Regions from separate parts of the Streptomyces sp. GMY02 genome, predicted to be linked through region 1. Evidence: riboswitches for the same ligand, from Rfam matches in the RefSeq annotation. Region 1 holds a riboswitch; the other holds the start of a gene.
What was found. Region 1 has a riboswitch for cobalamin ahead of KQY30_RS28070 (cobalamin biosynthesis protein). Riboswitches for the same ligand answer to the same signal wherever they lie in the genome.

Region 1 (4,207 bases):
GGACGGTCTGGCCAGGGTCTTCGCGGGCTCGAACCGCACCCGTACGGGCAGCAGTCCCAGCCCCGCGACGGCGCCCGCCCGTGACTCCACCTCGTCGTCGATGTGCTCGCCGAGGATCTGGTAGCCGCCGCAGATCCCCAGCACGGGGCGCCCCTCGGCGGCCCGCCGCGCCAGGGCGTCGGCGAGCCCGCGCTCCCGCAGCCAGGCCAGCGCCCGCACGGTGCCGCGGGTGCCGGGCACCACCACGAGGTCCGCGTCCACCAGCTCCTCGGGCCGGTCGACGAACCGCACCACGACCCCTGGTTCCGCCGCCAGCGCGTCCACATCGGTGAAGTTGGACATCAGCGGCACGGCGCAGACCGCGACCCGGAGCACCTCCTCGCCGTGCGGGGGCGCCGCCGGTGCCCCGCGCACGGCGGCACCGTTCCGGGACACCCGCAGCCCGTCCTCCTCGTCGATACCGAGGCCGTGCCGCCAGGGGAGCACCCCCAGCGTGGTGCGTCCGGTCAGCCCGCGGAGCATCTCGAGGCCCGGTTCCAGCAGCGACACATCACCCCGGAACTTGTTCACCAGATACCCCGCGACCAGCGCCTGGTCCTCGGGGCTCAGCAGCGCGGTCGTACCGAAGAAGGAGGCGAAGACCCCGCCCCGGTCGATGTCGCCGACCACCATCACGGGCAGCCGCGCGGCCCGTGCGATGCCCATGTTCACGATGTCCGTACGGCGCAGATTGATCTCGGCGGGGCTGCCCGCGCCCTCGCAGATCACCGCGTCATGCGTGGCGCGCAGCTCCTCCAGGCACTCCAGGACGGTCCCGAGCAGGGCTTCTTGACGCCCGCCGCGCAGGGCCCTTCCCGACGGCGCTTCGCCATCCGCCCTGTCTGTGTCAATCCCGTTTGTCCCGTCCGTTCCGACTGTGCCGAAGAAGCCCTTGGCGCTCAGCTCGCCCACCGGCCGCCCCATCAGCACCACTTGACTGCTGCGGTCTCCACCGGGCTTGAGCAGCACGGGATTCATCAGCGCGGTCGGCTCCACCCGGGCCGCCTGCGCCTGCATCGCCTGCGCCCGCCCGATTTCCGCGCCCTCGCGCGTCACGAACGAATTGAGCGACATGTTCTGCCCCTTGAAGGGCGCGACCTTCACCCCTCGGCGTACCAGCCACCGGCAGATCCCCGCCGTGACGACGCTCTTGCCCGCGTCGGAGGTGGTCCCGGCCACCAGCAGCCCACCGCCGCGCCCGCCCCGGCTCATCCACGCCCCCATCGGTCCGTCGAGTTGATGGCCGTACGGTCCGCCGCGCCGTGTGCGGAAGCGGAGGCCGAAGCTGAGGCCGAGGCCGAGGCCGTACGGCGTATCGCCCCGTACGCGAACCGGCCCGCGACACAGGCCGCGAGGGCCAGCCCGCTCACCCGGCGCGACAGCCGTACCGCCCGCTCGATGTCGGTCGTCCTCACCGGCCGCCCGTCGCCGTTCAGTACGGGCCGGTGCTCCACCCGCCCGCCGTACGCCAGCGTCCCGCTGAGCCGTACGCCCAGTGCGCCGGCGAACGACGCCTCCACCGGGCCCGCGTTGGGGCTCGGATGCTTCCGAGCGTCCCGCCACACCGCCCGCAGTGCCCCGCGCGGATCGTCACCGGCCAGGACGGCCAGCGCGGCGGTCAGCCGGGCCCCGGGCCAGCCGGCCAGATCGTCGAGCCGGGCCGACGCCCACCCGAACCGGCCATACACGGCCGACTTGTGACCCACCATCGCGTCCAGGGTGTTCACGGCGCGGAACCCCACGAGCCCCGGCACCCCCGCGACCGCGCCCCACAGCAGCGCGCCCACGACGGCGTCCGAGGTGTTCTCGGCGACGGACTCCACGACGGCGCGGGCCAGCTCAGGACCGCTCAGGCTCTGCGGATCGCGCCCGCACAGGTGCGGCAGCCGCTCCCTCGCCAGCTCGATGTCCCCGGCGTCGAGCGCCGCGCCGATGGCACGCGCCTCCCGGCCCAGGGATGTACCTCCGACCACGGACCAGGTGGCCACGGCGGTCAGCGCGACGGACGCGGTACGGCCTGCCCTCGCGCCGCCCGTGCCTTCAGCGGCCCGGGCGGCGAGCAGAGCGAGGCCGACGGCGCCTCCGGCGCACACCAGCGTGTGCAGCGCGCCCCAGCCACGGTGGTTGTGCCACAGCACCCGCTCGACCGCCCCCGCCGCCCGGCCGAACGCGGCCACCGGATGACCCCGGCGCGGATCGGCGAACAGCCGGTCGCCCAGCAGGCCGGCGGTGGCGCCGTACGCGAAGACCCGCTCGGCGGCCGAACCGCCACCGCGCATGGCGGACGAACCGCTGCCAGGCATGGCGACTTGTCCTCACTCAGGGTCCGCGCCCCGGCTCGACGTGGTGCGGCGGCGAGAGTTCCTGGCTCCTGGGACAGGGCTCCCAGTGACAGTGGCGGGACCGCGCCGGATTCGCACCGGCTTCCTCTTCTGCCGTCGTAAATGGCCCCGGAAGTCCACCACGCTGCGCAAACACCCGTCAACTCATCCTTGACCTGCGACGGGACAGTGTGCGAAGCCCCACACTGGCCGCGGTCCGGCGGGGAACGCACCCGGAGCAGACGCCGAGCCGACCCCGAGCGGACCGGACGACGGTTCAGGCCACGATCAGCCGGATCCCGTACGCCACAGCGGCCACACAGAGCGCGAAGCAGGCATACGCGCCCGCCCGCGCCAGACCCGCCGTACCCGCCCCGCCGTGCCCGGCGGTGGCGGTGGCGGACTCGTGCTTGGCCAGTCCGACCACGCCCAGGGTGAACAGCCCCACGAGCCCGACGGTCGCCGCCAGACTGACCCCGAAGACGGAGCCGAGCGCCGCCCAGTCGATCTTCATGCCCATCCCTCTTTTTCTTTTCTTTCCCGCGCCGTGGCGCTGCTCAGACCCGGGCGGTGCGCGCCGGTTCGCCCGTGCCGCCCGGAGGCGCCGGGATGGTGGTCGACAGATCCCCCGTGGCCGCGGGGGAGGGGGTGACGGCGGGGGCGGTCCTGCCACCCGGCTCACCGGTCGCGGTCTCGTTGACATTGGTGTGGTCGACCGGGCGTCGGCGTGCGGCGAGCCAGATCGCGCCGGAGAGCACGACCAGCAGTGCGGCGACGACCGAGACACCCCAACTGCCCTGCCTCGTCAGGAACTCCGCGCCTGCGGCCACCAGTCCGGCGGCGGGCAGCGTCAGCCCCCAGGCGGCGAACATCCGGCCCGCGGTGGACCAGCGGACCGTACCGCCCCGGCGCCCGAGCCCCGCGCCCATCACCGCGCCCGAGCAGGACTGCGTGGTGGAGAGCGAGAAGCCCAGATGGGAGGAGGCCAGGATGACGGTCGCGGCACTGGTCTGGGCGGCGAAACCCTGCTGCGGCCGGAGATCGGTGAGGCCGGTGCCCATGGTGCGGATGATGCGCCAGCCCCCGAGGTACGTACCGAGCGCGATCGCCGTACCGGCCGAGACGATCACCCACAGCGGCGGATTGGCACCGGGTGCGAGAACACCGCCGGTGACCAGCGCCAGCGTGATGACCCCCATGGTCTTCTGCGCGTCGTTGGTGCCATGGGCGAGGGAGACCAGTCCGGCCGAGGCGATCTGCCCGGCGCGAAAGCCCTTGGCGGTGGCCCGGTCGTCGGTGCGGCGGCCGATCCGGTACGTCAGCCTCGTCGCGAGCAGGGCCGCCAGACCCGCGACGACGGGCGCGGCCAGCGCGGGAATCAGCACCTTGGTGACGACGACACCGCCATTGACCCCGGAGGTGCCGACCGACATCAGGGTCGCGCCGATCAGTCCGCCGAACAGCGCGTGCGACGAACTCGACGGCAGTCCGAGCAGCCAGGTGAGCAGGTTCCAGAGGATGGCGCCGACCAGCGCCGCGAAGATCACCTCGGTCCTGATGCCGTTCTCGTTGATGAGCCCGCCGGAGATCGTTTTGGCGACCTCCACGGAAAGGAACGCGCCGACCAGATTCAGCACGGCCGACATGGCCACCGCGGTCCGGGGTTTCAGCGCGCCCGTCGAGATGGTCGTCGCCATCGCGTTGGCGGTGTCATGGAAACCGTTGGTGAAATCGAACACGAGCGCTGTCACGATCACGATCCCGAGCAGCAGTGTGATGTGTTCCATGTACCGAATACCCAGGCAATCGTGTGAGGTCGGTGGCCTCGGTGAACGTAGGGAGTCAGA
Region 2 (4,207 bases), 3.1 Mb from region 1:
TTGCAGCGAGCGCGTCGAGACCCCCTCCGCCGTGGCGAGCTGGGCCACGCGCCGGATCGTACGGTCCGTCCTGATCCGGTCGGCCAGTGCCATGGCCTGGTCGGCCTGCGGATCCGGGCGCGGCCCGATGCCCAGGAGATACGTGTCGAGCGCGGCCACCCGGGCGTCCTCCCCGGCCCCACAGGCCCCGGCAGCCTCTCCGGTCCCACCGGCCTCATCGTCGCCGAGCACCGTCTCGATGTCCGCGTCCGTCGCCGGCATGACCTCGCCGAGCGGCACCCGCCGCCCTGTCCACTCCGATACGGGCCACCGTGGCGCGAACGGCCGGAAGCCGCCCGGCCTGAACTGCACCCCGCACACCCGGCCCCGCCCCTCCAGCCGCTGGCTGAACAGTTCCAGGCCGATGCCCGCCACCTCCGCGAAGGACGAGCCGCCGGGCCCGTACCCGAACCGCTGGAAGACCACGTTGACCGAGGGGTGCGGTACCACCTGCGAGACATACGGCTGGTCCAGATCCCAGTCGATCAGCCAGTAGTGCTCCAGATACGGCCGCAGGGACGGCGCCGGTGCGCGGCGCCGGAACCGTACGCGCGCGAAAAGCCCCGGGGCGTCGACGATGCCCCGGGTGTCGCGCCGCGGACCTGCCATGGCCGGATCCTATGCCGCGTTTGTCCGCCGTGACCTGTCGTGTTTGTTCAAGACGGCGGGCGGCGGCGATTCGTACGGTCGGGCCATGAGCGACAAGATCAGCAACATGTTGGAGGCGGCGGCCGACCGTACCGTCACCGTCGTCCGTGGCATCACCGATGAGCAGCTCGGCGCGCCGACGCCGTGCAGTGAGTACGACGTACGCGCGCTGGCGGCCCATCTCTTCCAGGTCGTCGTGAACTTCCAGGCGCTCGCGGCCAAGAAGGACGCCGATTTCACGGTCCCGCCCGAGCCGTTGGAGGGGGCGTGGCGCGAGCGGTTCGCGGAGGAGACCGTACGGCTCGTCGAGGCGTGGGCCGTGCCGGGCGCGGACGAGGGCACCACGGGGGCCATGGGGTTGCCGGCCAGGACGGTCGGCGCGATGGTGCTCGGCGATCTGACGGTGCACGGATGGGACCTGGCGCGGGCGACGGGGCAGCCGTACGAGCCGGCCGGGGTGCTTCTGGACGTGGTCGGGGAGGAGTTCAGGGCTCTGGCGCCGATGGGACGGGAGATGGGGATGTTCGGGGAACCGGTGCCGGTCGCGGAGGACGCGGGTCCGTTCGAGGTACTGCTCGCCGAGACGGGCCGCGACCCGGGCTGGACGCGACGCTAGGGAGTGTCTTGCCGATCTTGCCGATCTCGCTGATCTGGCCCGGGCTCGCGGGGCTCGCGTGGCCCGGCACGCACGCTCGCGGCGCTGTCCGGCGGGGTGCGCTGGGCGGCCGGCGCGTGCCGGAACCCGTGGCGCGCAGGGGGTGGCCTCAGGGGGTGGCAGTGTGCAGGGGGCGGCCGCCGAGGAGATTCCACCGGCCGCCGCGCCCGCTGAGTTCGACGGCGGACAGCGGCTGTATGTCGATCCGCCAGAACGACCCGGGACCCGCGCCGAGGGCGTGGACCGCGGCGGCGCGGATGACGTCCGGCTCGGCCACGGCGATGACGCGCCCGCCGGCGACCGTTTCGGAACCGAGGGTGTCCAGCCAGTCGGCGACGCGGGTGTGGAAGGTCCGCAGGGACTCCCCGCCGTGCGGCGCGACGGCCGGGTCGGAGAGCCACGCGGCCACCGACTCCGGTTCCGCGGCGGCCACTTCGTCGAGTGTCCGGCCCTGCCAGCGGCCCATCGCGCAGGGCGCGAGGTCCGGCAGTGGCTTGGCGTCCAGACCGAGGACCTCGGCGGTACGGCGGCAGCGCGCCGAGGGGGAGACGTACAGGGCGGCGGTACGGGGGAAGCTCTCCCGTACCGCTTCCGCCTGCCGGAGCCCCAGCGGGTCGAGAGCGTCCAGCACGTCGGTCGCGATTCCGGAGGTGCCGGTCCCGGTCCTGGAGCTGTCGGTCCCGGTCGTGTCGCTACGGGAGGTCGCGGTTCCGGACGCCGCGCTCCCGGACGCCGCGGTTCCGGAGGTCACAGTCCCGGACGTCGCGGTCCCGGACGCCGCGATGTCGGCCTCGACGTCCTCGACGGTGGCGAAACGCGCCTCGCGCAGTGCTGTGCTGATGGCCGGTGAGATGAACATCACCCGGGTCGTCATACGGCTCTCCTCGCTCCAGGGCTGCCGGGCCCGCACTCCAGGCCTGCCGGGCCCGCCAGTTGGGCCGGGCTCCCCGTCGGGCCGGTTTCCGGGCCGGTCCCCGGGCGGGTTACTCCGGGCACGTCGCCGGTCGGGGCCGCGCCGAGGGCCTCTTGGCCGGTCTGCCGGATCGCGGTACCTTCACGTCGGTATATACGACGGCAAGACGGAAGTCCGGTGAGAGTCCGGCACGGTCGCGCCACTGTATGCCGGGTGCCGGCCGCCGCGTAACAGCGCGCAGGCGGTACGGAGCCCGGTGAGTCAGACCCGACGGCCGTCGTTCGAGCTCCACTGAATGGGACGCGAGTTCCCCAAGGAGGTTCCGTCATGGCTGAGTCCATCGCGCCGCCGGTCGTTCCGTCCGTCGCCACCGGCGCCACCCACCCGGTGACACCGCTTCCACTGCGCGCGGTGCTGCCGTGGGCCGTGTTCGTGGGCACCCTGATGCTGGTCCTGCTCTACTTCGTCGGCGCCGAACAGGGCGCCACCTCGGTGTTCTCGGGAGCGGAAGTGCACGAATGGGTGCACGACGGCCGTCATCTGCTCGGTTTCCCCTGCCACTGACCGCTGACGGAGATCACGCACATGCATGCCTCCACCGTCAGAACTCTCCTGGTCCGCGGCATGATCGCGGGCGTGCTGGCCGGACTCTTCGCGTTCGCGCTGGCGTATGTGGCCGGTGAGCCCTCCGTACGGGACTCCATCGCGCTGGAGGAGACACAGTCCGCACCGGCGGCGAACGAGCACGCCGGGCACACCGCGGCGGCAGCGGAGCAAGAGGGAGAGGAAGAGGAAGAGGAACTGGTCAGCAGGCCGGTCCAGTCGACGTTCGGGCTGGCCACCGGTGTCCTGGTGTACGGAGTGGCCCTGGGCGGCATCGCCTCGCTGGTCTTCTCCGTCTGTCTGGGCAGGATCGGCCGGTTCGGGCCGAGGGCGACCGCGGCACTGATCGCGGGCGCGGCCTTCACCACGGTCTATCTGGTGCCGTTCCTGAAGTATCCGGCGACCCCGCCCGCGGTGGGCAACCCGGACACCATCGGCAAGCGCACCACGCTCTTCTTCCTGATGATCGTGCTCAGCGTGCTGCTGGCCGTCATCGCCGTCATCGCGGGCCGGAGGCTCGCTCCGCGGCTGGGCAACTGGAACGCGTCCGTCGTCGCCGGAGCCGGATATGTGGCCGCCGTGGCGGTCGCCTGTCTTGTCCTGCCCGCCAACTCCGATGCCGTACGGGAAACCTTCCCGGCGGCTCTCCTCTGGGAATTCCGCCTGGCCTCGCTGGGCGTGCAGGCGCTGCTGTGGACGGCCTTCGGGCTGATCTTCGGGGCGATGGCGGAGCGGGTGCTCATGCCGCGTGCCGCGCGGGCCGCCTCGGGCGCGGAAGCGGGCTTGAGCGGATCCGTACGGCCCTGACCTGACGGGCGCGGCGGGCGCGGGGGACGGCGGGAACATGCTGGAGAAGTACGGGCAGTGAAATACGGACAGTAGAGTGCAAGGTCGGTCTTTTTCCAGCATGTTCCAGCTCAGAGGTGTTTCCCGGTGAGCGCACCACCCCCTGCCTCCGCCTTGCCCCCGGTGAGCGCACCGTCCTTCACCTCCGCCTCGCCTCCGCCCTCGGTGACCGTCCCGCCCCCGGTGACCGTCGTCGGGATCGGTGCCGACGGCTGGGCCGGGCTTTCCGCGCCCGGGCGGGACGCGCTGCGTGCGGCCGGGGTGATCGTGGGCGGCGCCCGGCAGTTGGAGCTGCTGCCGCGCGACGAGTGCGCGGGGGAACGCGTGGTGTGGCCCTCGCCGCTGCGGCCCGCCGTACCCGGGGTGCTCGCGGCCCATGCCGGGCAGCGGCTGTGCGTACTGGCCAGCGGGGACCCGATGTTCTACGGGATCGGGCGCACGCTCATGGAAGTTGTGGGGGCGGACGCGGGGACCGGGACGCTGCGCGTACTGCCGCATCCGTC

Region 2: linked by a shared signal. The riboswitch ahead of KQY30_RS14580 (CbtB-domain containing protein) and the one ahead of KQY30_RS28070 (cobalamin biosynthesis protein) in region 1 are both predicted to bind cobalamin.

Annotation. Positions count from the first base shown of each region.
Region 1 is NZ_CP077658.1:6,583,753-6,587,959, forward strand. It holds gene KQY30_RS28065 (cobyric acid synthase) at 1-1,251, opposite strand, end outside; gene KQY30_RS28070 (cobalamin biosynthesis protein) at 1,248-2,342, opposite strand; cobalamin riboswitch at 2,375-2,517, opposite strand; gene KQY30_RS28075 (hypothetical protein) at 2,638-2,874, opposite strand; gene KQY30_RS28080 (inorganic phosphate transporter) at 2,918-4,147, opposite strand.
Region 2 is NZ_CP077658.1:3,464,819-3,469,025, reverse strand. It holds gene KQY30_RS14595 (helix-turn-helix domain-containing protein) at 1-648, opposite strand, end outside; gene KQY30_RS14590 (TIGR03086 family metal-binding protein) at 734-1,303, shown strand; gene KQY30_RS14585 (histidine phosphatase family protein) at 1,452-2,216, opposite strand; cobalamin riboswitch at 2,385-2,543, shown strand; gene KQY30_RS14580 (CbtB-domain containing protein) at 2,583-2,819, shown strand; gene KQY30_RS14575 (CbtA family protein) at 2,841-3,665, shown strand; gene cbiE (precorrin-6y C5,15-methyltransferase (decarboxylating) subunit CbiE) at 3,870-4,207, shown strand, end outside.